Regions from separate parts of the Paenibacillus sp. FSL W7-1332 genome, predicted to be linked through region 4. Evidence: riboswitches for the same ligand, from Rfam matches in the RefSeq annotation. Region 4 holds a riboswitch; each other region holds the start of a gene.
What was found. A riboswitch is a leader RNA that binds a small molecule or an ion and turns the genes downstream of it on or off. The one in region 4 is predicted to bind cyclic di-AMP.

Region 1 (7,645 bases), 1.3 Mb from region 4:
AGAGCAGTGCGGAGAAGATGAGCGAATAGACCGCATAGAAGATCATCATCCCGAGTATGCCGGTTTGCGACATCCCCTCGGATTTGAAAACGGGAATCAGATTGTACGTATTCAGCATCTGAATGACAAACAGCAGCGCCGATAGGAAGAGGCCGCGCTTAAACGACGTGTAGGCTCTGGTCTTCACGCTGTACACAATCGCAAGAATGCCAAGGATGAGGGTGAACAGGCCATACCCTGCAAGCGTCAGCAGCGTGGCATCTTGGGTCTGCTTGTTGACATAGGCGGAATGGGCGGCCGGAACCGAAAAAGATGGCTCATAGGAGCGTAATTTCCCCTGCTCGAAGGTGAAACGGTGCTCCAATCTGGAGTCGCTGATCTTGGAATCCGGGTCCACATACCGGAGCTGGGGTTCCCCTTCCCGCGTGACCAGCTCCAGGTGCGACAGGTCATAACCCGCTCGCTGGAGCCAAGGCTCCGCAAGAGCTTGCTTCTCGGCTAATGACATGCCGTCCTCGACCACAAGCAGCATCTGTCTTTGTACATCGCCCTTGTTCAGCTCAATCCGGTCATAGCTGGAGCGGGCGTAATCGTACGAGAAGCCGACGATGCCTGAATTTTGCATGTGCACGTCCACATTGAGGGCATCGCCACCACCCGGCTTGCTGAAGCGAACGCGGTATACGTCATAGGGATATTTGGCTTCATAGGTTTTGTTGTATTCCGAAAGTCTCTTTTCCTTCGCCAGATATCCGTAAAGTTCCGATTTGGATTGATATGTAACCAGCGTGTCATCCGTTTTTGCAGCCGTAAACTGCAAAAACTCTTGAGCAAAGCTTGAAGCCGCTTGCCGAGCCTGCTCCTTGGATATGATATTCGGAGATGCCATCTCGGTAGAATCCGAATTCGTCGACGGAAACACCTGAAATAATAGGAACAGAATCAGGCCGACTGCGGCAGGCGCGATGAGCTGTTTCAGATTGGGCTTCAGCTTCAAGGGCTCTCTTGCACGATTCATGAAATTCCTCCTCTAAGAAAGTTGATACTCCCACGGGTATTCGATATGCCTGATTAAGAACGCATAGAGTCAATATAACATAGTTATGAAAGTCATAAGCAGCTTATCCCAATATCCGGAATAATGAAACAAATCGATGAAAATGAATGAAAGGTTTCGAAAACGTTAGAGAACCCCATGCTTGTATTCTTGAATATGCCCAATTCGCGCTCTTTTAAAGATTTTTTGGGTGAAAAACGGCATTGGGTTACGTACCGGATTGCGTTATAATCACATCATGCTTCAAGGAACCGAATATTCCAGCCGAATTTCGTACTGAAAATGGGGGAACCATGTAATTGGGGTGAATTTCATTATTCCTAGAATAATGAATAGGGCGACCTGTGAAAATGCCCGAATCCGTCAGCTAACCTCGTAGGCTGCAGCACAGGAACCAGACCGTAAAGGGCACTGCGTTTTCCAGTGTCTTTTTTTCTTGATTTTTTTAAGAAGGTGACCGATTGAACTCTAAATTGAACTGGCTCAGGTTGTCTCCGCCGCAGATTCTCGTGCTTGGTTTCGCGGCTATTATTTTCATCGGGACGGCGCTGTTAATGCTGCCGATATCCACAAGTACAGGTGAACCGCTGGAATTTATCGATGCCTTGTTCACTTCGACATCGGCAACTTGCGTAACGGGGCTGGTTGTGGTGGATACAGGAACGACATTCAGCTCCTTCGGACAGATCGTGATCATGCTGCTGATTCAGATCGGCGGGCTCGGTTTCATGACGATGGCCACTTTGTTTGCCTTGGCTCTCAAAAGGCGCATATCGCTCAAGGATCGCCTCATTCTGCAGGAAGCGATGAATCAGTCCTCGATGGAAGGAATCGTAAGGCTGATTCGCAGAGTACTCCTGTACTCCCTGATCATCGAGGCCTGCGGTGCCTTGATTCTATCGATCCGCTGGGCGTTTGATATGCCGATCGGCCGAGCGATTTATTATGGCGTTTTTCATGCGGTCACGATGTTTAACAACGCCGGTTTCGATTTGTTTGGCGATTTTCGGAGTTTGACCGGGTATGTCTATGATCCTGTAGTCAACGTTGTCGTGATGTTTTTGATCGTCTCGGGCGGCATCGGTTTTATCGTATTATCCGATCTGATTGATTTCCGGAAACAGCGGAGACTTTCCTTGCACTCCAAAGTAGTGCTCACCATGACGGCTACCTTGCTGCTGGTTGGATTTATCGTCATTCTTATTTTTGAATTCACCAATCCGAGGACGCTCGGCTCCCTGAATTGGGGCGGAAAATTCTTCGGCGCATTATTCCAATCCGTAACGCCGCGTACAGCTGGCGCGAATACTATAGATATTACGGGGCTTAGACAGGCCACGCAATTTTTTATCGTTATTCTGATGTTTATCGGAGCATCCCCAGGGTCAACCGGGGGTGGTATCAAAACAACAACCTTTACCATTATGGTGGGGGCGGTCATCGCCATGATGCGCGGGCGTGAAGACATCGTCATGTTCCGTTATCGCCTGGCCCAGGAGCGGGTGCTGAAGGCACTGACCATTGCATTACTGGCACTGCTGCTCGTTCTAACCGTATCGATGATTCTGTCGACGACAGAGGAAGGGGATTTCCTGGAGATTTTATTCGAAACGACATCCGCCTTCGGTACGGTGGGTCTCTCCATGGGCCTAACGCCCGATCTGACGGTGTTCGGCAAGGTTTTGATCAGCATTACGATGTTTGCAGGACGATTGGGGCCGTTGACGCTTGCTTATGCACTGGGGCCGAAAAAGGGTAAAGAATTATATCGTCATCCGGAAGGCAAAATGATTATTGGATAAGGAGTACTGGAGAGACATGAAACCAAAGCAATTTGCAATCATCGGTTTGGGACGATTTGGCGCCAGCCTGGCGCTTGAACTGATGGAACAAGGATATGAGGTGCTCGGCATCGACCGAAATGAAGAGGTTGTCGAGGATATGAGCGAGCTGCTGACACACACGGTGGTAGCGGATGCTACCGATGAAGAGGTGCTTAAATCGCTCGGTATTCGTAACTTCGACTGCGGCATTGTTGCGATCGGAAACGATATTCAGATGAGCATCTTATCCGCCATCTTGTTGAAAGAGCTTGGTGTCGCCATGGTCGTTGCCAAGGCGATTTCGGTGCTGCACGGCCGGGCGCTGGAGAAGCTGGGCGTCGACCGGGTGATCTTTCCGGAACGGGATATGGGAATCCGGGTAGCTCACCAGCTTGTCACGCCCAATCTGCTTGACTATATCGAATTATCCAAGGACTATCTGATTGTGGAGATGACGGTCACGGACTGCATGGACGGAAAAACGCTTAGCGAGCTCAATACGAGGGTTCGTTACGGTGTCAGCGTGGTGGCCCTGAATAAACAATCCGGCATCATCGTAGCGCCGACAGCCATGGATGTGGTGAACTCCGGCGACATTATGGTCGTTATCGGCTCCAATGATAATGTGGATCGCTTTGAGTCTGAGGTCGTGAATATGCTCGAAAAATAAATACAGAAGAAAAAAACCTGACGGTCATGCATATCGTCAGGTTTTCTTCATTTTGTCCTCCTCCAGCTTACGGAATAGAATTTCCGTTTCGTCAATCCAGCGGCTGGCCGCCTTGCTTAAATCCGAAGCTTGGCCGTAGATCAGCGAAGTCGTCCGCCGGGTTTCAATGAGGGCCGGAATATGAATGTCGACAAGCCCGTTGTCGGATAACAGCTGCGGCCTGAGATAGGATTTGGGCAGAAGTGCGGCCGCCTTGCAGGTCGGGATGAGCCTGACGATCGCTTCGAAGGAGTCGATCTCCATCCGGATATCCGGCATTATGCCCCAGCGGTGGAACAGGTCATCCGTCAGCTTGCGGTACCAGGTTCCAGTCGAGAAAATGATCATCGGCAAGCCTTGAAGCTGCTCGATTCCAACATCCTCGAGCTCCGCCAGCGGATGTGAAGAAGGGATGACAAGCTCCAGATGGTCATCAAACAACGGGATGCAGTTTAATCCGGGCTGGTTGATGGAGGAGGCGACAATGCCGACATCGACGCGTTTATCTCTTACATAAGAAACGATCTCATGGGTCTTGCCGGTAATCAGTTTGATTTCGGCCGCGGGATGACGCTCCATGAATGCGTTAACGAGCGGGGGCAAGGTGGTCTGAAGGGTGGTCAGGCTGGCCCCCAGGTTGATCGAGATCTGATCCCCCTCCCGGTAATGGGCTAACGTCTGCATGAATTTGATCTGCTGCTGCCGCTGCTCCAGGGCAAAGATGTACACAATCTGTCCGATGGAGGTAAGCTCCAGCCGTTTGCCCCGGCGGTTGAACAGCTGCAGCCCAAGCTGGTCCTCCAGCTTGGCTATTTTCCGGGATAGGGCTGGCTGGGACAAGTTAAGCAGCTTGGAGGCCTGGTTTATGCTGGATTGCTCTACAACGACGGCGAACATGTCCAGTTCTTCGAACATGGAATTCCTCCTATATAAAATAGACATGCGTGCAAAACATTGCTTATGCGTATAGATTATAACGATTAATAATTATATTGCAATTCCATTATAAGAAAAAAAGGAGTAACATGAAACATGACACAAGTTGTTCACACGATTGCCGAAATCGGCAGCTTTTTGTCGTTGCAACGGTTTAATGCTAGTTCATAAAGGTCGGTTTAGATGCCGAGTGGCTTCCTGATTCACTTCGTGATCAAAAGCGGGCTTTTTGAACAACCTCCTTTAGGACGGACAGGGTAAGTGTAATTGTTCTGAAAATAGGAAAGATTGAAAATGAAAACGCTGCACATTGGAAAGGGGAACGTCAACTGATGAAAGGGTATTATTCCAGAAAGCTGCATTCTTTACTCGGTGTCATACCGCTTGGAGCATTTTTGCTCAGCCATATGATTTCCAACTTTAAGGCTTTCGAGGGTGGAAAGGAAGGCTTCGCAAGCGCGGTCCATTTTTTGAACAGCATGCCGCTGGTATTTTTCCTCGAGCTGTTCCTGATCTGGCTGCCACTGCTATATCATGGCGTCTACGGGTTATACATTGCTTACCAGGCGAATAACAACGTGGGCAATTACAACTATGAACGGAACATCCGCTTTACCATCCAACGGATCACCGGCGTTATTACGTTCGTTTTTGTTATCTGGCATATGTACGATACGCGTTTCCAAATCATGATCGGCAAAATCACGCATGACGATTTGGGCGCCACGATGCACGGCATCATGAACAATCCGGTTCTGTTTGCTCTGTACGTCATCGGCGTTGTTTCCGCAACCTTCCATTTCGCTAACGGCCTGTGGGCGTTCCTCGTCAGCTGGGGCATTACCGTCGGTCCGCGCGCGCAGAAGGTATCCACTTACATCTGCATGGGCTTGTTCGTATTGATGAGCGTGCTGTTTGTTCTTGCTATGACAGCATTCCGCGGCTCCGAATTCCAGGCGGCGACGGCAGCGATCGATGTAGTTAAGACAGTCTTAAGTTAAGGGGAGTGAACGAAAAATGGCATCTAATATTATTGTAGTGGGCGGCGGCCTCGCTGGGCTGATGGCAACCATCAAAGCGGCAGAAGCAGGAGCTCACGTTCATCTATTCTCACTTGTACCTGTTAAACGCTCTCACTCCGTGTGTGCGCAAGGCGGCATCAATGGAGCCGTGAATACGAAAGGTGAGGGCGACTCTCCTTGGGAGCATTTTGACGATACGGTGTACGGCGGCGACTTCCTTGCGAATCAGCCTCCGGTCAAAGCGATGTGCGAAGCGGCACCGGGCATTATCCACTTGATGGACCGCATGGGCGTTATGTTTAACCGTACGCCGGAAGGACTGCTCGATTTCCGTCGCTTTGGCGGAACGAAGCGTCACCGGACTGCGTTTGCCGGCGCAACGACCGGACAACAGCTGCTCTATGCGCTTGATGAGCAGGTTCGCCGCTGGGAAACCGCGGGTCTTGTGACCAAGTATGAGAACTGGGAGTTCCTGAATGCGATCATCGACGACGAAGGCGTGTGCCGCGGTATCGCTGCTCAGGATCTGCGCTCGATGGAGATCAAGTCGTTCAAAGCTGAAGCTGTCATTCTCGCAAGCGGTGGTCCTGGTATTATTTTCGGAAAAACGACCAACTCGGTGATCAACACGGGAACAGCGGCCAGTGCCGTTTATCAGCAAGGCGTTCATTATGCCAACGGCGAGTTCATCCAGATTCACCCGACAGCCATTCCAGGCGATGACAAGCTCCGCTTGATGTCGGAATCGGCACGCGGTGAAGGCGGACGGATCTGGACCTATAAAGACGGCAAGCCATGGTACTTCCTCGAAGAGAAATACCCAGCTTACGGAAACTTGGTGCCGCGCGACATCGCTACGCGTGAAATCTTCTCCGTCTGCGTCGATATGGGACTTGGCATCAATGGCGAGAACATGGTCTACCTCGACCTCTCCCATAAAGATCCGAAAGAGCTGGACGTTAAGCTTGGCGGCATCATTGAAATCTATGAGAAATTCATGGGCGACGATCCGCGTAAAATCCCGATGAAGATCTTCCCGGCAGTCCATTATTCCATGGGCGGCATGTGGGTCGATTACAACCAAATGACGAACATTCCGGGGCTGTTCGCAGCCGGAGAATGCGAATATCAATACCACGGTGCGAACCGTCTGGGAGCGAACTCCCTGGTTTCCGCCATTTACGGCGGTATGGTGGCCGGACCGAAGGCGATTGAATATGTCAAAGGCCTGAAGAAGTCCGCTGAGGATGTTTCCTCCACAGTATTTGATCGCGCTGCGAAAGAGCAAACGACCAAATACGAAGGCCTGCTCAAGATGGAAGGAACCGAGAATGCTTATGTAATCCATAAAGAGCTCGGCGAATGGATGACCAACAACATGACGGTGGTTCGCTACAATGACAAGCTTGAAGCTACCATCGGCAAAATCAAGGAATTGAAGCAGCGTTACCGCAATATCAATATGACGGATACCTCCCGTTGGAATAACCAGGGCGTGGCGTTCACGCGCCAGCTGTGGAACATGCTGGAGCTGTCCGAAGCCATGACGCTGGGTGCGCTTCTCCGGAACGAAAGCCGTGGGGCTCACTATAAGCCGGAATTCCCTGATCGTAACGATGAAGAATTCCTCAAGACAACCAAAGCGACCTGGACGCCTGATGGACCGCAGATTTCATACGAAGAAGTGGATGTTTCCTTAATCCCGCCGCGTATTCGCGACTATTCGAAAGACAAGTAAGAAGGAAGGGGGATTTACGATGTCTCAAACGACAGCCGCCTCAAAGAGCGTTAAGTTTATCATTACACGTCAGGACAATCCGGAGACGAAATCCTATACTGAGGAATTCGAAATTCCGTACCGTCCCGGCATGAACGTTATAAGTGCGCTGATGGAAATTCAGCGCAATCCCCAAAATGCGCAGGGCCAAACGACCGCACCTGTATGCTGGGACTCCAACTGCCTTGAAGAAGTGTGTGGAGCTTGCTCCATGGTCATTAACGGCAAGCCGCGCCAAGCGTGTGCGGCTCTGATCGATAAGCTGGAACAGCCGATCCGAATTCAGCCGATGAAGACTTTCCCGGTTGTCAGAGACTTGGT
Region 2 (7,645 bases), 3.5 Mb from region 4:
TAATCACAGGCAAGAGCGCGTCTTGATCCTCCGTAAAGTTACGCTCCAGCAAGTCTTTCGGCAATTTCCTGAACAACAACTCCATCTCCCCGCGATCCATCATCTGGCGAAGCATTGGGCTCTCGTCCATCATCCTCAGTGAATATAAGAGAAACCGTTTAATGCTTTCCTTACTGCAGACCTCTTCAGGAGGGAATAAATCAAGAACGGCATTGCGAATTCGCTGCTCCTCCTCCAGAATCAGTTCATAATATAATTCCTCTTTCGATCCGAAAAACATGTAGAACGAGCCTTGGGCAATGCCGGCGGCCTTCGTCAGATCTTCAACACTCGTTTTGCGAAGGCCCGCCGTTTCGAAATGATGGCGTGCCTCCGTCAGCAGTTTTTGGCGTATCCATTCACGTTCTTCATCCGAGAATTTTTTGGGCATGTTGCATATCACATCCTTAATCAGGCCGTTTGTGATCCTGTGAATAATTTTATTTTATATTCATAAAAGTACTCCCTAAATCCCCATATGTCAATATATTTGGTGTTAGGGAGTCTTTAGGTTACAATAAATGGAGATTTAATCCTTTGATGAGGGGTGCCGTATGCATCATTTTAATGAGGTTTTCGTGCAGTTGCTGATTTTGCTTGCGATATCGATGGGTGTTATCTCGATAGCCAAAAAAATGAATCAGCCCTACTCTATTGCACTTGTTATTGTAGGCCTGCTGCTTGGTTTGATCCATGTGCCTGTGTTGGATGAAGCCGAATCGTTTATAACCCAATCGAATGTGTTTCAGGCAATCATTATCTCCCTGTTCCTTCCTATCCTTCTTGGAGATGCAACATTAAAGCTTCCGTTCTCGCATCTTCGTAAACAAGGAAAGCCGGTGATTGCCCTCGCGTTTGGCGGCACCTTGCTCTCTTTCCTTCTTATAGCTCTAGCCATGTATGGGTTTATGGGATTGCCTTTGATTGTTGCATTTACCTTTGCAGCATTGATGAGTGCCACGGACCCGATCAGTGTCATCTCCATCTTCAAATCATTAGGCGTACCGAAGAAAATTGTAACCATCATCGAAGGGGAGTCGCTGTTTAATGACGGAATTGCCGTTGTGTTATTTCAGATCTCCTCTGTTTATTTGCTCACGTACATGGAAATGGGTTGGGCGGGAATAGGCAGCGGTGTATTGCTCTTTTTGAAGTTTAGTATTGGCGGTATCGCTGTTGGAGGCGTGTTAGGATATCTGTTCTCACAGCTCATTCGCTTCTATGATGATTATCCGCTGGAGATAGCTTTCTCCATGCTCCTGTTCTTCGGAAGTTTCTTTATTGCCGAACATTTCCATGTATCTGGCGTCATTGCCGTTGTCGTGGGCGGCTTGATTTTTGGCAGTTACGGAGCGCGCATCGGGATGTCGGATACAACCAAGATGAATATTAATTCGTTCTGGGACGTCATCACGTTAATCGCAAATTCATTGATTTTTTTAATGATCGGTCTAGAAATCAAGCATATTAACTTCGCGGACAAGTGGGCGTTAATCGGAGCAGCCATTCTTATCGTTCTACTCGGAAGAACATTGGCCGTCTACGTAAGCTTGTACTTCCTGAAATCCTTCCCATCTTCATGGAAGGTGGTTTTGAATTGGGGAGGGTTAAAGGGCAGCTTGTCAATCGCTCTCGCCTTAAGCTTGCCCCCAACCTTCGACGAACGCGATGATATACTCGTTCTCACCTTTAGCGTTGTCCTTTTCTCACTTCTCGTTCAGGGGTTAACCATCAAACCTTTGGTTAAGAAGTTTGGATTAGCCAGCCCCGTGAAGGAAAAAGACGGGGCAGATATGTAAGAACCCTCCGTATAAGCAAAACAGAACATAAAACGAGTATAAGGTTCAGCCCCGGAGATCGAATTAAACGACTCCAGCTGAACCTTATTTTTTCGTATCCCGATTTGCAGATCGACCACTCTTAACCAATAAGCACTTTCTCTTCAGGCAACCGGTACTTTTGTTTGACTACTCTTTGCGACAGCGCGAAGGCCAGCGTTAAGGGGCCGAGTCTGCCGATGTACATGGTCAAAATGATGACTCCTTTACCAAAAGGAGACAGCTCAGGCGTCAATCCCATCGATAGGCCAACGGTGCCGAAGGCTGAGGTCACTTCGAACAGAACTTCCATAAAGTCCTTTTGCAAGCTATGCTCGCTTATGGTTAACAAGAATGTAGCAACAATCACAACGCTCACTGAGATCACCATGACGGCTATGGATCGGAGGATAATCGATTGGGGGATGCGTCGATTTAACAACTGCACGTCCTGCTTCCCCTTAATAATACTAATCAATGTGAATAACAGCACGGCAAATGTATTGGTTTTGATCCCGCCTCCCGTGGATCCGGAGGAAGCACCGATAAACATGAGGAAAATCATGAAAAACTGAGAAGTCGTCATCATCGCGGCTATGTCGATGGTATTAAACCCGGCCGTACGAGTCACCACGCCTTGAAAATAAGCCGCCCATACTCGCTCTCCCCAGCTCAAAGAGCCGAACGTACGGGAGTTGAACAACTCAATAATGAAAATTACGATAAACCCGGCTAAACATAGACATGCTGAAGTCGACAAAACGATTCTTGAATGAAGGGACAGCTTATTCCACCTTCTATGCTTCCATAAGTCCAGAACAACAGTAAATCCAAGCCCACCAATGATAAAAAGCAGGGTGATGACGATGTTGACCAGCGGGTCTCCCACATACCGGCTCAAACTGTCTGACCAAAGACTGAAGCCAGCGTTATTAAATGATGAGATGGAGTGGAACACCCCATAATAAATAGCTTGCCCCAAGCCCAGTTCCTCCTCCCAACGAACAATTAACAAGGCTGCTCCGACGAACTCGATAATGAGCGCAATCAGAAAAATACCTAGCGATAGCCTCACTACGCCTTGCGTTGATAATGCGTTAGTGGATTCTTGGAGGAGCAGTCGATTTTTCAGTCCAATTTTCTTTCCAAGCACAACGGCGATCAAAACTCCGAAGGTCATGAAACCAAGACCGCCGACTTGAATCAGGCACATGATCATGATTTGACCAAAAAGGGAAAAGTCGGTTCCTGTATCCACTACGGCCAATCCGGTTACGCACACTGCAGATGTTGAGGTGAACAAAGCGTTTAACCAACCTACACCTTCACCTGATGACGATGATATGGGCAAGGCTAACAAGATCGCGCCGATTACAATCGGTGCGGCGAAACCAAGAAGGATCAGACGTGAAGATGATAGGTTAAACTGTTTTAATGATTTTAGCGGCTCCGATTTGCCTTTAGCCATCCTATTTTCCCCTTTCAGATACGACAGACCATGAAACCCCGTAGACTTCTTTGCGTAGTATATACCATAGCAAAGCATAATTTTTGCTGCAATCCAATGATATGATGTTGTTGACTGATCGCTAACTGTTTACTTTCAGCATGTTTTAGCATAATATTTATTACGATAAATTTCATACGCATGAATGCTTAATCCTCTATGAGGAACGGGGGAACCAACAAAGCGACTAAGCTTTAGGGGTGAATTCTTTCTGGATAAGAAGGAACGGGAACTCTCAATCCCGAATCCGACAGCTAACCTCGTCAGCGTCTTGGGAAAGAACACTCTTACTACTTTGACTTGTCCATGATCCGTACAGCCAAGGCCTAGAAGCAGATTTTTCTCTGCCTCCAGGCCTTTTTTGTTAAAGCTGTTGTGTTTAGAAAAGAAAGGAATGATTATTCTGCTTAACAATGAAAAGATACTGGTATGCGTGTATTACGGTCCAAACGGAGAACGTCTCATCCGTCGAGGTGGCGAATTAGCCAGACTTCTTCAGTGTCCCCTGTTTGTGTTGAGCGTTATACCCTTGCGTGAAGATGAGTTAGATCAGGCACAAGAAAGGTATATGGCTGAGTGGCAAATGAAATGCGACGAGTATGGGGCAACCTTCATTGTCAAAACGAATGAAGATCGCAAAGCTTCGGAAATCATAGCGGAAACCGCCAAGAATCATCAAATTACCCAGCTAATCATCGGACAATCCGGTCAAACGCGGTGGCAAGAAATTACGCGTGGTTCGTTTGTCAACGAACTCCTAAACCAGATCGGCGAAACGGATTTGCACATTGTAGCGGTTCAAAGGATGGATGATCAAATGACTGACACCCATGAACGGGGAATTCGAGTCACTGTGTTCAGGGAGGGTTCTCATTATCTGCTTGGCGGTAAGGAATCCGGGGGCGATCCAATAGCCGAAGGTCTATTTTTCAAAGAGTTAAATACCGATTTTGACACCGGCTTGCTGAAAATAAAAACAGACCACGAGATCCAATATTTGAAAATAAGTCACGGAAAAGTGGTAGAGTCGTCTTTTTTCCAAAACAGAAAATTCTTTGATTAACCCGGCGATCAATAAAGAATGGGGGTGGAACTTGTGAGAAGAACATTTATGAATTCAAAAGATCGAAATACACAACATTCCGCTCCTGACACAATGGAGTTGTTTATCAACAAGCTTAAAAAAAATATGAGTCCCCCTCAACTCGTCATGCTTGTCTTTTTCACTTTAATAATAATCGGGACCACATTGCTCGCGCTGCCCTACTCTTCCTCCACCGGGAGGTCAATTGGTCTGCTGGATGCTTTATTTACAGCCACCTCAGCAATATGCGTAAACGGGCTCGTTGTCTTGGATACCGGTAGTGTTTTTTCAACTTTTGGACAAGTCATTATCATGATCTTGATTCAAATTGGCGGGCTCGGCTTTATGACCTTTGGCGTTATGGTTGCCATTGTTCTGGGGAAAAGGATTGGCTTGAAGCAACGAATGATTATTCAGCAAACCACGCATTCGACCTCGGCACAAGGTTTGGTTAAATTATCCATGTATATGGTACTCATTGCATTCGCGTTTGAAGCCTTGGCTACGATTGTCCTTACGCTCCGTTGGCAACAGGACGTCGGGTGGGGACAGGCAGCCTACTACGCACTTTTCCATTCCGTTTCGGCATTCAACAATGCCGGATTTGCCCTGTGGTCTGACAGCCTTTCTCCCTTTGTCGGCGATCCGATCGTCAATATTACGATTGTCCTGCTATTTATCATTGGAGGCCTCGGCTATATCGTCATTGTGGATGTATTCCAAAAACGTTCATGGAAGAAGCTTTCGCTTCACTCCAAGGTTGTCCTAGTCGGAACAGGAACGCTGTCCCTGCTCGGTTTTCTATTTATATACTTTTTAGAGAGCTGGAATCCGTCAACCTTTGGCCAATTGAGCGAAAGCGAACAAGTGCTGGCTGCTTTTTTCCAAGGCATAACGCCTCGAAGCTCGGGGTTTAACACGATAGATATCGGTAGCATGCTGGCGGCTTCTCAGTTTTTCATTATTATTCTGATGTTCATCGGTGCTGCTTCCGGAGGAACAGGCGGCGGTATTAAGATCAATACGCTTGTTGTACTCATCCTAGCTACGATTCAAACCTTTCGCGGGGGCGGTCAAATCCATGCCTTCAAACGCAAAATAGCAGGAGAAACCGTCATGCGCGCCCTGGCGGTTGTCATGAGTTCTTTGGTGGTCGTGCTGGGCGTTTCCCTGTTGCTGACCATCTCCGAAGGTATGCTCGAAGAACACTTCTTGGAAGTGTTGTTTGAAGCGACATCAGCATTTAGCACCACCGGTTTGTCGATGGGATTGACAAGTGAATTGTCCCCCGTAGGGAAAGTCATTGTAACGATAACGATGTTTGCCGGTCGTCTGGGTCCCTTAACACTGGCTTACGCATTGGCTCAGAAAAAACGCACATCCAAAATTGGTTATGCGGAAGATCATATCTTGATTGGGTAACTCAGGGTTCCCAATCAAGAATTTTCTTGTCCATTAACACCTTAACTTTTGGACACATATCCCTTGTTAAAGGAATTCTCTCAAAAGTGATGGTGTAGCCGTCTCTCAATAAAATCTACAGTTCGATCAACACCTCTCTCCTCTGAAATTTTATCTGACAGTGCCATTACATTGGCTGTCAATGTTGAATGACTGGTTAGCTCCGCTATTCGCTCAGCCAAACTGGCTACTGACATTGATTTTTCAGGAATCGGCTTTGTCGATACACCTAGCTCATACATACGCTTGGCCCAGAAGGGTTGATCCGCATTGAACGGGGATATGGTCATCGGCTTACCTGCTCTCAAAACGGCCGCTGTCGTCCCTGCTCCACCATGATGAATAACGCCTGCAGCTCGCGGAAACAGCCATGCATGCGGTGCTTCCTGTATACACAGGATGTTCTCGGCCCCATTACCGGATACTTGCATTCCACTCCAGCCAACCAGAATGATGCCGCGTTGCCCCGTTTGTCGTAAAGCCTGCATAGTCATCTCGAGCACATGGTCCGGATGCTTTAGAGGCATGCTGCTATAACTGATAACAATTGGCGGGGATCCTGACGCGATAAAAGACTCCAACTCCCTTGGTGGGTCCCAATCGGTATCTTCCAGAAACCAAAACCCCTCCATACAGACGCGATCCTTCCATTTCGGATCAAATGGAATAATCGAAGGACTGCAACCGTAAAGCACCGGAATATCGCGTCCATTTACGTGCAGATCATCGGAGAATAGACTTCGTGGAGGTAAATGTAACGTATCTCTTCTCCATGTATTCAACAATTTTTTGAAGGATAACAGCATGAAACGGTTGAGATGATAGCTTTTTTCATTTAACCATCGATTCCTGAAGGTGAAAGGTAAAATGGGATTGGTGAAAGCGCCTGTCGGTGCAATGATCGGAATTGGATGGGCCGCAAATACGGGAATATTCAGCTTTTGGGCAATATCATATCCAGCGAATGCTTTGGGATGGTAGATGAGGCAGTCCGCATCTTGAGAAGCGGTCCACAGGTCATCGAGCATTTGCTGCATCATAGGATATATAAGCTTTTTCATCTGCTTCATAATCTCGAAGGGATTGCTGCCCAGCATGCGTTTCCCTTCTGCAGATTGGGCTAGTTTCATAATATTTGCCTGTATTGGCGCGAAACCGACACCATGCCCTCGAACGAAGCCTTCGAAATCCTGCGATGTGCATATAACCACGTCATGTCCGTTGTTCTGGAGACCTCGGGCAAGGGCAATGAACGGCTGTACATCTCCCCTTGTTCCGATGGTGAGCAACTTTATTTTCACTCTTTTCCCTCCTTACGATAAATGCCGTACCTTAATATGTCCAAATAGGGTTTCGTGTCTAAAGCCGCACTTGCCTCGAGTTCTCCTGTAGATTTCTCGTCGTACCGTTTGGTCATTTGCTTCGTAATTAGAGATTCAAGGGAAAGCAATACGAATTCGATTGCTTGCTTGGGATCGATTCCTTCCCTAAAACGGCTCTGATCGATCCTGCTTGCCAGGAGGTGTATGGACTCCTTGTTCATCTGTTGTTGTTTGAGCAGAAGATCCGCTTTCAGCTCTTCCGGCATAATCAGAAATGTTTTAGCCATAAATCCAAACCTGATGGGGTCACTTTTAAATACATCCATCTTTTTTTGAGATAATTGCTCTATCGCCTGAAACAGATCCTCGGAGAGATCCATAGGTGACGAAGTCAGTGAATGGTAGTAATGCTTTA
Region 3 (7,645 bases), 460 kb from region 4:
CCATCTGGGGGAGGGCATCCGGACGCTGGACGAAGCAGCCGGGTATCGGGAGGAATATTTGAAGCTGGTGGAAGGGATCGCGAGGCGTGGAGTGCAGTCGAACGTATCGCTGAAACCGACGCAGATGGGCATGGCGCTGGATCTGGAGAAGGCGTACGAGAACATCAAAATGGTGGTGAAAAAGGCGAAAGAGCACCGCAATTTCGTTCGTCTGGATATGGAGGATTCGCCGTACACCCAGGCGACGATTGATATGACGCTGCGGCTCCATAAGGAGGGGCTGACCAACGTGGGGACCGTAATGCAAGCCTACTTGTTCCGTACGGAGGAGGACGTCAAGAATTTGATGCATGCCGGCGTAAATCTGCGGTTGGTCAAGGGGGCGTACAAAGAGCCGGGAACCATCGCCTTTCAGCAGAAGCGGGAGGTCATTGACAACTATAAGAAGTTGATCAAAATGCATTTTGATCAGGGAGCCTACGTCGCGATTGCTTCGCACGACGACAACATCATCGACTGGGTGAAGGTGTTTGCCGAGCAGAGCCGCATAGACAAACAGGACTATGAATTTCAGATGCTGTACGGACTGAGGATGAACGATCAGGCTGCCCTGGCACAGGACGGCTACCGTATCCGGTGTTATATGCCCTACGGAACGATGTGGTACCCGTATTTCACCCGGCGGCTGGCAGAGAAGCCGGCCAACCTGATGATGGTGCTCAAGAATATGTTCAAGTGAGCGGGGGGAAAACAACCAATTGCAATGGAGAGAGAACGGTAGCTCTTTCTAGCAGCTGTCCTAGAAGGAATAATATGCCTCCGAGCAGTCCATCAGGAAGGAACGCTCCAGCGGCAGGCTGCCTAACCGCATACGGGTGATGTGCTGTTGCAGATTGGCCTCCAGATCGGCGAGGGCCGATACGGCGAGCTGCATTCGTGCGGATCCCCACTGCTGCTGCTTCTGGGCATAGCGAATGGCCTCGGTCACGGGCATACCTCTCAGCCTCGTAAAGACGGATGCCCAGCGGATCAGATCCGCGAATTCTCTTGTGCTTGGCAGGGCATATTCGGCATACCCGGCCGCGTCTTTGCAGCTGATTTTGAACAACCCGCAGTTCCAATCTCGGTCGCTCCAGGGGATAAAGCGTTCAGCCGAGCCCCGGTCGAAACGAAATATCTCCATGCAGCGGATGAGCTCTGCATTTAATGCAGGCGATGCGGTTTCGATGACGGGAGCCAGTGCGGCCTCGATGAGTTTCGTCATGATCTGCGCTCCTTTATAGGAATGTTATATGCACGGCAAAAAGGCCTGATGAGCAGAGTAACCCCGCTCTCCAGGCCTATTTATCGTTAGTGGCCCTGCTACAGTGGCCGCTTCGCTTAAGGCTCGGGAGCTCAGCGTAAACGAGTGTTTCGAATGATGGATGAATCATACGCCGGAGGAATCTAAAAGTAAATGGCCATATTGGACGGATACATTCCGAAAATCGATGAAAACCGTAAAAGAAAACGCGTACATTCGGTTGTGTCATCTATTATCATGGCAAAATCTCGGTATCTCGATAGATTGCGATAAATACAAGAAAACAAGAGAAATACATAGTATAGAGCAGGATTCAAGAGATAATGGAGCGAAACCGGACAGATCCTGTTCGACATAACGCCCCACGTGTTTCTGCTCACATTTACTTCCTGTAAGGCCGGACGTATGATACGAACTATGAATTGACGGACATCGGCAGCAGGCATACGGGCAGCCGTTCCATGAAGACCTAAAGGCTGTGTGGGAGCTGCCGGGTTCTTTATGGATCGAATCTCGGGCGAGGGCACCATGGGCCTTCGCTGGAAATGCAGGATGATGCGACTCTCACCGCTCGAACCTGATGCTGTGCTGTTTTGCCGGGCCTGAATGTTAGTCAATCGCTAATAGAATAACATGCTACTCGTTTTTAATTTTCGCTGAGTCCTTGAATGGAAAAGGAACGGGGGAACCAGTCGGGAGATAAACTTGATCTCTCAGGGGTGAATCCCATGGACAAGATAACGGTCTATGGGTAGGGCGACTCTCACGCCCGAATCCGTCAGCTAACCTCGTAAGCGTATCGAGAGAGGCAACGATTGTCGTGGACTTGGGCCACGGTGTATTTCACCGTGTTCTGATGAAGAAGCCTGCGGGAAGAGTTCTTCTCTTTCCCCAGGCTTCTTTGTTGTTGTCTTCTCTTTCTGAACTTTTTAGGAGGAGAAATAAAGATGGAGAAACCGCAGGAGTTTATCCTGGTATCCGCGCCTAACAAGGCCGGGGAAGAATTTATCCGCCAGTTGATCTATATGGACATTTCGTTTGCGGCCATAGCCAACAACCGGGTTGAGCAGGAGAGGCTGCGGGAACTAGGCTGCACCAACATGATTGTTATCGATACAAGGGATGAACAAACCTGGATCATTCCCGAGTTTCCCGTCAGCAAGGTGTATTTGTTCGAGAGCAGCTTGAACCTGTGCTGCCGCTATTTACGGATCTGCCGGACATGGACGACGGAGTCGATTTATGTGATTACCCATTCCAGCAATCCACGATTGATATACAAGGGACTGGGTGCCGATGTGGTGCTTCATACGAACCATCATCAGGTATCCTTCCTGATTTCATCCATTGTCAGCTAAGCGTCTTGGCTGATGTGACCATGAGGTTTTAGGAGGTTGTATTCATGCAGGATTTATATATGGTGCTTATCTTGGGAGGAACCTACGGACTGCTCATGCTGTTTATGTTCTGGTGCGGACGCGTGGTTTCGGAACCGGAGGTGGATTAGTTGTGATGATCATTTTAATATGCACGCTCTTTATTTTTCTATATTTGATTTACGCGCTGATTCATCCTGAAAAATTCTAGGGAAACAGCTGAAGGAGGAAGGCATTCGTCATGGGCATTTTACAAATTGCCATCGTTATACTCGTTCTGGTGCTGCTGGTAAAGCCGCTCGGAACTTATCTATATCAGGTGTTTCGCAATGAGGGGAATGGAACGGATAAATGGTTCTCCTGGTTGGAGAAACCGATCTTCGCACTGATTGGGTTCAAAGAACGCAAGGGAATGACATGGAAAGGGTATGCCGTCAGCTTTGTGATAACGAATATCGTGCTCGTCGCGGCGGGGTATTTGATTCTGCGGATACAGAGAGTATTGCCCTTCAACCCGAACGGTATCGACAATATGGAATCGACCTTGTCGTTCAATACGATCATCAGCTTTATGACGAATACGAATCTCCAGCATTACAGCGGGGAGTCGGGATTATCCTATATGGCCCAGATGGCCGTCATTACGATGATGATGTTCGCGTCCGCGGCGACCGGGCTATGCGTGGCGATTGCGTTTATCCGGGCGGTGACCAGCAAGGGTACAACCGTCGGCAACTTTTTTGAAGATTTCGTCAAAGCCCACACCCGGGTGTTTATCCCGGCCGCATTTATCATTGCGATGGTACTGGTTGCGCTGCAGGTGCCGCAGACTTTGCAGCCTACGCTCAGCGTCACGACGCTTCAAGGAAGCGAGCAGCAAATAGCGGTGGGACCGGTGGCTGCGCTGGAATCGATCAAGCATCTGGGCACCAATGGGGGCGGGTTTATGGGGGCCAACTCGGCGCATCCGTTCGAGAACCCGTCCCCGCTGACCAATGTGATCGAGATCCTGTGCATGTGGAGCCTCGGGGCGGCGCTTCCTTACACATTTGGTTTGTTCGCGAAGAGCCGTAAGCAGGGCTGGATTATTTTCTCGGTAATGATGACCTTGTTTATCGGATTCCTGTCCTTGAACTATGCGGCTGAAACGAACGGCAATCCGGCGCTGAACCGGCTGGGCATGGATACCTCCCAAGGCAGCATGGAGGGCAAGGAGGTCCGGTTCGGGATCGCCCAGTCCTCCCTGTTCACCACGGTGACGACTGCGGCCACGACCGGGTCGGTCAACAACATGCATGATACGCTCACGCCGCTTGGCGGGATTACGCCGCTATCCCTGATGATGCTGAACTCCGTTTTTGGCGGAAAAGGCGTCGGGCTGATGAACATGCTCATGTATGCGATATTGGCAGTATTCCTGGCTGGTCTTATGGTTGGCCGAACACCCGAATTTCTAGGGAGAAAAATAGAGGCGCGGGAGATGAAGCTAATTGCGGTTGTTATCCTGGTGCATCCATTGATCATTCTGGCTCCGACCGCACTTGCGCTGATGACGGATGCGGGGCAGGCGGGCATTGCCCATGCGGGCTTTCATGGCATCTCGCAGGTATTGTACGAATACACGTCTTCCGCAGCCAATAACGGTTCCGGATTTGAGGGACTGTCGGATAACACGCCGTTCTGGAACGTGACAACCGGACTGGTCATGCTATTCGGACGTTACATTTCGATGATCGCCTTGCTGGCAGTGGGCGGCTCGTTGATGCGGAAGCAATGGGTTCCCGAGACGCTCGGAACGTTCCGGACAGATAATAAGCTGTTTGCCGGCATTCTGATCGCGACGGTTCTGATTATCGGTGCATTGACCTTCTTGCCAGTACTTGTGCTCGGTCCGATTGCTGAGCATCTGACGATCCGTTAATAGAAAAGGTGGCCTATTTCCATGAATAATACGAGAAAAAAAGCGATGTCCCAAGAGATGGTCCGTCAGGCGCTGAAGGACAGCCTCACGAAGCTGAATCCCGTCCTGATGATGAGAAATCCGGTCATGTTTGTTGTGGAGGCCGGGACGCTGGTTGTTCTGTTGATGACGTTATTTCCATCCTATTTCGGAACAGAGGGCAGTATCGGATTTAATGTGGCGGTATTTGTCATTCTGCTGTTGACGCTGCTGTTTGCAAACTTCGCAGAGGCGCTTGCCGAAGGACGGGGAAAGGCGCAGGCCGATTCCCTTAAGCAGTCGAAGCAGGAAATGACGGCACGTAAAGTGATGGAGAACGGAGGGGTACAATCCGTGCCGTCCACGGATCTTCGCAAAGGAGATATCGTGATCGTCACGCAGGGCGAGATGATTCCCGGGGACGGGGAAGTCATTGCGGGCCTTGCGTCCGTTGACGAATCGGCGATTACCGGCGAGTCCGCCCCCGTCATTAAAGAAGCCGGCGGCGATTTCAGCTCGGTCACCGGGGGGACGCGGGTTGTCAGCGATACGATCCGCGTCCGGATTACGAGCGATCCCGGGGAATCGTTTATCGACCGGATGATCTCGCTTGTTGAAGGAGCCTCTCGCCAGAAGACGCCGAATGAAATTGCGCTGAATACGCTGTTGATCGTCTTAACGCTGATATTCCTGATCGTTGTCGTTACGCTCGCTCCGATTGCGAAGTATCTTGGCATCGAACTGTCCGTTCCGGTGCTGATCTCGCTGCTGGTATGTCTCATCCCGACCACGATCGGGGGATTGCTGTCGGCAATCGGGATTGCCGGCATGGACCGGGTGACGCAGTTCAATGTGCTGGCGATGTCGGGCAAGGCGGTGGAGGCTGCCGGCGACATCAATACGATGATTCTGGATAAGACGGGTACCATTACGTTCGGGAACCGGATGGCCAGCCGGTTAATTCCCGTCGGCGGCGAATCGCATGCATCGCTTTCGCAATGGGCGGGCGTGAGCTCGCTGCTGGATGAAACGCCGGAAGGACGTTCCGTGCTGGAGCTGCTGAAGCAGGAAGGTCTCGAAGCAGATGCAAGCATGACGGCCGAGGCGGATTTCATCGAATTTAAGGCAGAGACCCGGATGAGTGGGATGGACCTTAAGGATGGGCGAAAAGTCCGCAAGGGTGCGGTAGATGCCGTCAAAGCTTGGGTGCTGTCGCAAGGAGGCTCCATCCCTTCGGATTTGACGCCAAACGCTGATGCCATCGCGACAGAGGGCGGAACCCCGCTCGCTGTTGCCGTGGATAACCGCATCTATGGTCTAATCTACTTGAAGGATACCGTGAAGCCGGGCATGAAGGAAAGGTTTGATCAGCTGCGCCGGATGGGCATCAAGACGATTATGTGCACGGGCGACAATCCGCTTACCGCAGCGACGATTGCCAAAGAAGCAGGTGTCGATGATTATATCGCCGAGAGCAAGCCCGAGGATAAGATTGCCGTCATCCGCCGAGAACAAGCCGAAGGCAAGCTGGTTGCGATGACTGGTGACGGTACGAACGACGCCCCGGCGCTGGCCCAGGCCGATGTGGGGCTGGCGATGAACAGCGGTACCACCGCAGCCAAGGAAGCGGCCAATATGGTGGATCTGGATTCGGATCCCTCGAAGATTATCGAGGTGGTTGCCATCGGCAAGCAGCTGCTAATGACGCGTGGCGCGCTGACCACGTTCAGCGTCGCGAACGATGTCGCCAAATATTTTGCCATCATTCCCGCGATGTTTGCAGCTGCCATACCGAGCATGAATGTTCTGAACGTCATGGGATTGGGTTCTCCCATGTCGGCGATTCTGTCGGCGCTGATCTTTAATGCGATCATTATTCCGCTGCTCATTCCGCTTGCGATGAAGGGCGTAGCCTACAAACCGATGAGCTCGTCGAAGCTGCTCCAGCGCAATGTGCTGGTCTATGGCTTAGGCGGCGTGCTCGTACCGTTCCTCGGGATTAAGCTGATCGACATGATTGTCCATCTATGGATCTAGATATGATAATCGTGCCGGGGAATAGAGATAACTCGAAAATGGTTTATATGGAAGATATGAAGGAAGGGATCGAGGAACCATGAATAATTCGTTGCAAAAATCATCCGCTGCGCCTCGCGCCGGGGCGGGGGCAGTCCGCGTCTCTCTGGGCATGGCCCTAAGAACGAGCCTTGTATTTATCGTGTTATGCGGTTTTCTCTATCCGCTGATTACGACGGGAGCCGCGCAGTTGCTCATGCCGAAGCAAGCCGGCGGCAGCTTGGTCACGGATTCCGGCGGAAAGGTGGTCGGATCGGAATTGATCGGCCAGAACTTTACGGAGCCTCAGTATTTTCACGGCAGGGTGTCCAGCATTGAATATAACGGAGCCGGCTCAGGCAGCAATAACTATGCACCTTCCAACCCGGACCTGATCGATCGGACGAAGGCCTCGATTGAAGCGTGGAAGGAGAACAACCCGGACGTTCCGGTGAGCAAGGTTCCGATGGATCTGGTTACGAATTCTGCCTCCGGATTGGATCCACACATATCGCCGCAGGCCGCGAATATTCAGATTCCACGGATCAGCAAGCTGACTGGAATTACCGAGACAGAGCTTAATCAGTTGGTAGAGGAGCACACAGAAGGACGGGACTTGGGCGTGTTCGGTGAACCGCGCGTCAATGTGTTGAAGCTGAACCTGGCGCTGGCCGAGCTTCTTGATTGATCATGGACCCATTTCGGAGAAAATCACCGGAGGAAATCTTAAGGTCGATTGCGAAGCTCCACCATGGAAGGCTTAAGGTATATATCGGGGCCGTAAGCGGTTCGGGGAAAACTTATCATATGCTTCGCGAAGGACATACCTTGAAACTGCAAGGCATCGATGTTGTTATATGCGCGGTATCCACGATGCAGCGTCCGGAAACGGTCGAGCAGGTCCGGAATCTGGAGCGGGTGCCCAGCATCCATTGGGTGGAGGACGGCGTAGAGAAGAAGGATCTTGATCTG
Region 4 (7,645 bases):
ATAAGCAAGAAGTAGTTACAGATAAGGGGATGGCATCTTGAGAATCAATAAATTTATCAGTGAAACGGGATATTGCTCAAGGCGTGAAGCGGACAAGCTGGTGGAGAGCGGGAAGGTTACCATCAATGGCGTGGTTGCAGTCCTTGGAAGCCAGGCAGAAGAAGGAGACGATGTCCGGATTCAGGGAAAGCCGCTTCAAGATAAGAAGAAGCATGTGTATATTGCTCTTAATAAGCCAGTCGGGATTACAAGCACCACCGAACCGCATATTAAGGGCAATATTGTAGACTTCGTAGGCCATAAGGAGCGTATTTTTCCTATCGGACGATTGGATAAGGACTCCGAGGGGCTGATTCTGCTGACGAATGATGGGGATATCGTCAATAAGATCCTTCGCTCCGAGGGGAAACATGAGAAAGAATACATTGTGACGGTGGATCGCCCGGTAACGGAATCCTTCCTTAGCGGGATGTCCAGCGGCGTCAAGATTTTAGGTGAGATGACGCTGCCCTGTGAAGTCACTCGAATGTCTGAGCGAGTGTTCCGAATCATTCTGACGGAGGGGAAAAATCGTCAAATCCGCAGAATGTGCAGCGCTTTTGGTTATGAGGTCCGAAAATTACAGCGAATCCGGATTATGAATATCCGTCTCGGCAGTCAACGCATTGGCGCTTGGCGTGATCTTAACGAGAAGGAGAAGGAAGAGCTTGGTCGGCTGCTGAACTATAGGCTCGAGTAGCAGGCTGAAATACATCTATAACCCTAAACCAAAACAACCGATGGATCTGGAGACCAGATGCATCGGTTGTTTATTGTGTGTTATAGTCTGTAGGGACCGTTCCCTGTTGAGTTATTCATTCACGCTGGTAAAGGTCGCACTATCCTGGTATTTACGTATAATGGAAACCTCGACTCTGCGGTTCTTCGCTCGCCCAGCAGCGGTGTTGTTGTCGGCAATCGGATGGTATTCACCATAACCGATCGGCATGAACCGTTTAGGATCCAACTCCGAGTTGGTGAGCAAAATCTTCATGAACTGCAAGGCACGATCCGAGCTTAAATCCCAATTCGACGGATATCGGCTATTAGAGATTGGCACATTGTCCGTATGTCCGGATACAATAATTTCATAGTCCGGGAACTTATGAAGCATTTGTGAGATAGCCTTGGCCAATTTGCGGGCCTCCGGCTTCACAACGGCTTCGCCGGAAGGGAACAAGGCGTTATCCCGTATTGTAATGACAAGCTGGGAGTGGTTCAACTTGGTGCTGAGCTCCGAGGTTAAACCGTTATTTTTAATATAATTATCGAGCTGCTTCTTTAACTTCTCCAGATCCTGTTGTTCCTGACGCATCAGCTCAGCACGTCGTTGGTCAGGTGTTGTTGCGGGAACGGAAGGGGATGTCGCTTTATGATCTTTAATATTGGGCGGATCATCGCTGGGTTCCGTTTTGCTGTAATCCAGCACGCCGGTCCCGCCAGTGAGAGCAACGCTGAAGGCTTCGCTCATTTCTTGAAATTTGCGTGCGTCTGTCGCGCTCATGGCGTATAGCACCAGGAACAGGGCCAGAAGCAAGGTCAGTAGGTCTGCGTAAGGAAGAAGCCAGGATTCGTCGGCATGCTCCTCATGCGGCTCGTGCCTAGTCTTTTTGCTCACTAGCACCAGCCTCCCTCTCGCTGAGCTCAGCCCGTTCGGACGGTGTCAGGAACACGGAGAGCTTTTGATTGATTGCAATGGTGGATACACCGGATTGAATAGACAGCAGGCCTTCTACCATCATCAGGCGGATTTCAACCTCGCGTTTGGACAGACGCTTGAGTTTATTCGCAATCGGGTGACAGATAACATAACCGGTGAAGATACCGAGCAGGGTAGCAATAAATGCAGCCCCGATAGCATGAGCGAGTTCGCCCATATCTTCCATGTGGGACAGTGCAGCGATCAAACCGATAACGGCTCCGAGTACCCCGAGGGAAGGTGCATACATACCGGCCTGCGAGAAGATCAATGAACCGGAACGATGGCGCTCCTCGGTGGCATTAATATCTTCCATTAAAACGTCACGTACGAATTCCTGATCGTTGCCGTCGATGATCATGCGCATCCCATTACGCAGGAAGCTGTCATCGATTTCATCGACTTTGGTTTCCAGAGCCAGAAGTCCTTCACGGCGTGTGATCGAAGCCCATTCCATAAACAGCTTGATCATATCCGTTTTGTCCATCAGATTCTGTTTCACGAAGGTCATCTTGACCAGCTTCGGAATCTTTTTTAGCTCGACTAGCGGAAATCCGATGAATAAAGTTGCTGCCGTACCGCCAAGAATGATTAGATAGGCTGCCGGATTATACAAAGCGAGAAGGGAGGCACCTTTCAGGATCATGCCCACCAGTACCGCGACGATACCGATTATTAAGCCTATAATTGTTGAAATTTCCATACCACACCTCATCCGTGAGAAATAAAATAACGAATCCATTCGTCAGAACGGCTCTCATGGAGAACCGGGCCCCTTATGTGGGGCGTTATCCTATTTATCGTCAGGTCGGGCTTTTTTTTTTAGTTGTAATTTCCGGTATAATGGAAGGAAGGGAAACGAAGCTAAGTACGGCAAGGAAAGGAGTGATTAAGATGGGCGTTAAGCACGGAAGGGATTATGGCGAAATTCTGGCAGAACTGACCGAGGCGGTCGGGCGAATTTCCGACAGCTATGTCTTCTTTGAAATGGAAGCTGAGGATTGGGGCAATTTGGGCGAAGCCGAGCGAAATGAGGTCCATGAGGCGCTGGCAGAGGATTTGTTCTATGCGCTGGGCACAGAGCCGGTGATTAATGTTGGCAGCGGCGTGGTCATGCATGATCAGACGAACCATCGAATACATATTTTGATTGGTGAGGAAGAGTTGGCTTTTGTGGCCCTTGTGTAATCACTCCAGTTATCAACAGATACAGGGCAGAATAGAATAGATGACAGATAGCCCATATTACGGTTAGTCGGCTTTAAGATAGGTTTTTTTCGGGGAGGAAGATAAAAGATGCTTTATACGCAGCAAGAAGTAGAGGCTCATCTGGAAAAGCTTGAGGGTTGGGAATTTGAACAAGGGAGATGGATTGTACGAAAGTATACCTTCTCCTCCTTCATGAAGGGAATCGCTTTTGTTGATGAAGTGGCAGCTATTTCGGAAGCTTTCGGACATCACCCCTACATCACCATAGATTATAAAGTCGTTACACTTCGTCTCACTTCTTGGGACGACGGTGGCATTACGGCTGTGGATATTAAGGAAGCGCAGCAGTTTAACGAAGCCTATGAGAAGAGTCGTTCGAAGGATGGCAAGTCGGGACAATAGAACGGGGAGACCATTAGTCCCTTTAGAAGTCCCCAATATGTAAAAAAACACGCTTGCACCGGGAACAACTCCAGGTGCAAGCGTGTTTTGCGTATAAGCTGATTTATTTTTTCTCAGCAAGGTACAGCGCGATGTTTGCGATTTCTTCAGGTTTAAGTTGGTCTTTAAAGGAAGGCATTCCCTTACGACCTTTGGTTACAACGTTGAAGATCGCGTCCGCATCCATGTGTCCGCCTACTTGATTCAAAGCCGGCCCAGCGCCGCCTTGAAGTTGGTCGCCGTGACAGCTAATGCAGCTTGCTTTCAGTGTGGCTTCCGCTGCGGCTGCATCGAGAGTCACTTCCGGCATGGTCGGCTTCTCTTCCTGAGCTACCTGTTCCTTACCTGGGAGCGTAAACATCAGCGCGATAGCCAACGCACATGCGACGAAGAACAATCCGCTCATGATCCATTTTTGCATCGTCATATCGTCCCTTCTATGTATACTGCACTTTTGCACTTGTCTCCATTATAAACCAACATCCATAGACAGCATAGCCAGTTGTGACAAAAAAAGCAACTATACGGCGTAGCTTCATAAAAAGTACACAAAATTGTGCTTTTTCATATAGACAAAGATTAATATTCCTCATTTGTCGGGGGCTCATACACCATACAGTGGAAAAGGGCATTGCCCGTTGGCGTAAGCCGCTCATACGTATCGGTGATGTGAAAGCCTGCCCTTTGATAAGCGCGGATTGCTCGCTCATTCCAGGTCATTACCTCAAGGTCAATTTCGTCGGCAGGCCGCCTCCGTCTGGCTTCCCGGACAATCGTCTGCATAAATCGTTTACCCATTCCACGCCCGCACCAATCAGGCCGCATGCCAAGTCCAATTCGTGTCACCTCATGCATCGGAAACAGCTGGGCAAATCCCCAGAGGGCCTCCCGCTCATCCAGAACCGAGATGTACTGTCTTTGGCGAATGTCCGGATCGCCAAACTCCACCTCAAGCCCTTTCATCTGCTCCCAGGGAAGAAAGCCATAGATATTATAGGGGGGAGGGTAGGCCCAGGCGCATATCTCTTCGGCGTGCTCTTCACGCATGACTACGGTGTGAAATGTAATCGGTGTGGCATCCATTTGCGAAGTCCTCCTATCGTCTGCATAAATAATAACCATATTACGAGCATCCAGGTTGCATCAAAAAAGCCCGCCAAAGAGAGGTAAGGGCTCCTTTAACGGGCAAGCATTATGTATAGGGAAGATTAGCCTCTATATCTTAGGATGATTCACCGACCGACTCTTCATACTTATCATCGCTCATGATACGCTTTGCACCCACGTACCGCTGATCGTAGTAATCCTCTGCCAGGCGGTTGATAACCACGCCGCGGTTAGAGGAAGCATGGGCGAATTTGCCATCGCCGACATAAATGCCGACGTGGGAGATGCCCTGCCCCGATGTGTTGAAGAACACCAAATCGCCAGCGCGCAGCTCCTTACGGGACACGCTTGTCCCCATGTCGAATTGAGAGCCGGATTGATGCGGGAGCTTCAGACCGAGTTTAGCATAAACATACATGGTGAAGCCGGAACAGTCAAAACCGCTCGTGGTTGTACCACCGTAGCTGTATCTTGTACCCAGAACCTTATCGATTTCCTGATCCAGCGCATGATCAGCAAAGACGCTGCCAACGCCCAAAGTGAACAACAGCGTGATATTTAGGGCTGCTGTCGATAATGTTTTCTTCAGCATGGAAAGCTCCTTTTCGATGCCGCGAGGCATAGCCATCTATATATTAAAGCACTTACATTAATGACAAAGTTGTTACTGCGTCCATTCTATCAGACAGCAAGCGAGATTGGCAATTATTTCTTGGTGAATTTCGCTATTTTTCAATAGCATTAGCTGTCGAAGCACCAAGGAAAATCAATATTTTTCCAAAATGGGTGTTTAATGAAGGGAGAGAAGGGTATATAAAGGATAGATGATGTGAAGACATGGCGAAGTGAAGTGAAATTGTATAATAAATTTTATTTTTTTTCGAAAAGCGGGAACTTTTTTGCTGTCCTGAACGTTATAAAGGTATACACACAATCAACAAAAGAAAAAAGCCGCTGGATGAGATCGGCACAATCTCATAAACCCAGGGCTTTCTTGTAAGAGTAAATCAATTAAGTTCCAACATTAATTGTAGTTCACAGCTACAGATTTGTACGTATTCTGACTCATAATTCTTTTAGCGCCTACATATCGGTTAGCGTAATAGCTCTGGCTCAGCGGACTGATAATGACACCGCGCGAAGATGAAGAATGAGCGAATTTGCCGCTCCCGACATAAATACCCACATGAGATACACCTCTACCGGATGTGTTGAAGAACACGAGATCGCCAGCTTTCAGGTTGCTCTTGGATACGGCCGTACCTACTTTGTATTGAGCTGCAGACGTGCGGGGCAGGCTAAGACCAAGCTTCTTGTAAACATAGCTGGTGAATCCGGAGCAGTCAAATCCATTCGTTGTAGTTCCACCTGTTTTGTAAGAAACACCAATGGCTGGTTTGATTGCAGTATTTAATTTGGAATCGGCGAAAGCGCTTCCGGTCCCTAATGTGAGTGCGAGTGCGAGGCCTAGAGAAACAGCCGTTAACTTCTTATTCAAAACAAAAGCTCCTTCCATTGCCTGCGAGGTTAGCTTAAGGGTTCGGTTGAAGGTCCCCTATGATCCCTCTCTTGCGAGATCAATTCACCCAAAACGGATCCCCCGCTTCCCATATCGTTATGGGAATTCGGCTCCTTGAAATGTTGATGAACCCATTCATTGACGTTTGACGTTCCAACATAGTTAGCGAATTACAACGTTCCTACATAAAAGTTACAATAAAGATGACAAAGTTGTTACTAACATATTCGTTATTTTAGCAGAGTATTAACAATTTGGCAAACGAGGAAACATTATTTTTAAACAAAAAAACCTGTCCCCATCTTGAGGGAACAGGTTTTTTTGTAATTTGGCGTTCAGAAATTTGTAATATAGAGGATAAATGAACTCTTATTCTCTGTAAAATCTAGCGCGGGATAGAAACGTGTCGCTTCTGATTACAGCTTATTCACGAGCGTGTTTCATTATTTTAGGGTGACGAATTGTAACCATTAAGGATGCTGTGAGGAGGAATCTCTCCACAAATGATATTGAGCGGACATTGCCCAAATTTGGAAAAGTCCATTCAGGAAATAAGAGGCCTGCTGAATAATTAAGCCGATCAACCCGGCCCAGAAGAGCGAGGCCGAGCTCAGGAGCAGCAGAATGATACAGGCGGATCCGCCGATGGTGATGGATAACAGCATTGCTGTGCCCAAGCGGCGGAAGAGCGCATGGATAGAGCTGATCATGCTGGAATCGCCGGTACGGCCAAATTGCATATAGAGCAATAACAGGCGGATCAGATAGGCGTACAAGAACCAGCCAGCTGCATAGGGCAGTGCATGAAGCAGCAGTACAGGCTCCTGAATTCCATTCAGCAGAATCGGGAGGATCTTGGGCAGAATCCAGTAACCGGGTGCGAAGGTGAGAATAAGCTCAACCAGATAGAATAGCGTTACGGGTTTCCACAGTTTCCGCATGCCAGTGAAGAAGAATAAACCGCGCTCGCCCTTGGCTTCCTGGTGAAGGTTGTAGAAGATGCCGGCCCGAATGAGCGGGGTGAGGATCATCCGGATCAGGAGCAAACCGGCCAAAAGCCATCCGTAAGTGTGTACTGTGCTGCTCAAGGACAGGCTCATCTCGCCCTCGTAGAAGAATAAAAGACGGCTGAGCTCGTTAGGGGCGGAATCCGGATATCGCATCAGAAGGGGGACGACTGCCGATTTTACGAGTCGGTACAGGCAATATCCCCACAGCAAACGGTATAAGAAGAGCAGAATCGTGACGTATAGCTGGTCTTTAACACTGATCCACCCTTGGCCTGCGTAACTTTTCATGTGCTCCCCCCTCACCATGACAGGCTGCCGAACAGCGTCTCCACAAGCTTGGTAATACTGAGATTCCAGCGTGTAACCACCGTCGGATCCATTCCTGCCTTCATATAGTTATTAATGTGTTTATTCTCCAGGACGATGGAGTACTTCGGATCAACCATGGCCCAGGCGAGCGGAGAGCTGTATTCCAGGGTGTAAGCCACTTTGCCGTCTTTGCCGCTCCAGGTTCGTTCCACCGTTTTGCCGTCCTCAAAGGCGAACACGATCGGCACATCGGTGATATCCCCGTCCTTGCTCGTAATCTGGACCGTGGACTCATACCGAGGATTTTCAGCC

Region 1: another riboswitch for cyclic di-AMP. It lies ahead of MKX98_RS28635 (TrkH family potassium uptake protein); the one in region 4 lies ahead of MKX98_RS00495 (C40 family peptidase).
Region 2: another riboswitch for cyclic di-AMP. It lies ahead of MKX98_RS18530 (universal stress protein); the one in region 4 lies ahead of MKX98_RS00495 (C40 family peptidase).
Region 3: another riboswitch for cyclic di-AMP. It lies ahead of MKX98_RS02395 (hypothetical protein); the one in region 4 lies ahead of MKX98_RS00495 (C40 family peptidase).

What each region holds. Positions count from the first base shown of each region.
Region 1 covers NZ_CP150209.1:6,305,317-6,312,961, reverse strand. The annotation lists gene MKX98_RS28640 (type II CAAX endopeptidase family protein) at 1-1,018, opposite strand, end outside; cyclic di-AMP (ydaO/yuaA leader) riboswitch at 1,310-1,454, shown strand; gene MKX98_RS28635 (TrkH family potassium uptake protein) at 1,519-2,859, shown strand; gene MKX98_RS28630 (TrkA family potassium uptake protein) at 2,876-3,550, shown strand; gene MKX98_RS28625 (LysR family transcriptional regulator) at 3,587-4,504, opposite strand; gene MKX98_RS28620 (succinate dehydrogenase cytochrome b558 subunit) at 4,858-5,526, shown strand; gene sdhA (succinate dehydrogenase flavoprotein subunit) at 5,543-7,285, shown strand; gene sdhB (succinate dehydrogenase iron-sulfur subunit) at 7,305-7,645, shown strand, end outside.
Region 2 covers NZ_CP150209.1:4,153,607-4,161,251, forward strand. The annotation lists gene MKX98_RS18515 (TetR/AcrR family transcriptional regulator) at 1-430, opposite strand, end outside; gene MKX98_RS18520 (cation:proton antiporter) at 594-1,838, shown strand; gene MKX98_RS18525 (TrkH family potassium uptake protein) at 1,960-3,324, opposite strand; cyclic di-AMP (ydaO/yuaA leader) riboswitch at 3,500-3,647, shown strand; gene MKX98_RS18530 (universal stress protein) at 3,725-4,426, shown strand; gene MKX98_RS18535 (TrkH family potassium uptake protein) at 4,574-5,869, shown strand; gene MKX98_RS18540 (glycosyltransferase) at 5,950-7,209, opposite strand; gene MKX98_RS18545 (TetR/AcrR family transcriptional regulator) at 7,206-7,645, opposite strand, start outside.
Region 3 covers NZ_CP150209.1:560,487-568,131, forward strand. The annotation lists gene MKX98_RS02385 (proline dehydrogenase family protein) at 1-739, shown strand, start outside; gene MKX98_RS02390 (hypothetical protein) at 800-1,264, opposite strand; cyclic di-AMP (ydaO/yuaA leader) riboswitch at 1,948-2,116, shown strand; gene MKX98_RS02395 (hypothetical protein) at 2,251-2,661, shown strand; gene kdpA (potassium-transporting ATPase subunit KdpA) at 2,921-4,600, shown strand; gene kdpB (potassium-transporting ATPase subunit KdpB) at 4,622-6,655, shown strand; gene kdpC (potassium-transporting ATPase subunit KdpC) at 6,735-7,361, shown strand; gene MKX98_RS02415 (histidine kinase) at 7,364-7,645, shown strand, end outside.
Region 4 covers NZ_CP150209.1:97,954-105,598, forward strand. The annotation lists gene MKX98_RS00450 (ATP-binding protein) at 1-4, shown strand, start outside; gene rluF (23S rRNA pseudouridine(2604) synthase RluF) at 38-739, shown strand; gene motB (flagellar motor protein MotB) at 851-1,657, opposite strand; gene motA (flagellar motor stator protein MotA) at 1,641-2,441, opposite strand; gene MKX98_RS00470 (hypothetical protein) at 2,633-2,926, shown strand; gene MKX98_RS00475 (4a-hydroxytetrahydrobiopterin dehydratase) at 3,035-3,349, shown strand; gene MKX98_RS00480 (cytochrome c) at 3,453-3,809, opposite strand; gene MKX98_RS00485 (GNAT family N-acetyltransferase) at 3,968-4,471, opposite strand; gene MKX98_RS00490 (C40 family peptidase) at 4,611-5,084, opposite strand; gene MKX98_RS00495 (C40 family peptidase) at 5,520-5,993, opposite strand; cyclic di-AMP (ydaO/yuaA leader) riboswitch at 5,997-6,136, opposite strand; gene MKX98_RS00500 (hypothetical protein) at 6,485-7,312, opposite strand; gene MKX98_RS00505 (M1 family metallopeptidase) at 7,324-7,645, opposite strand, start outside.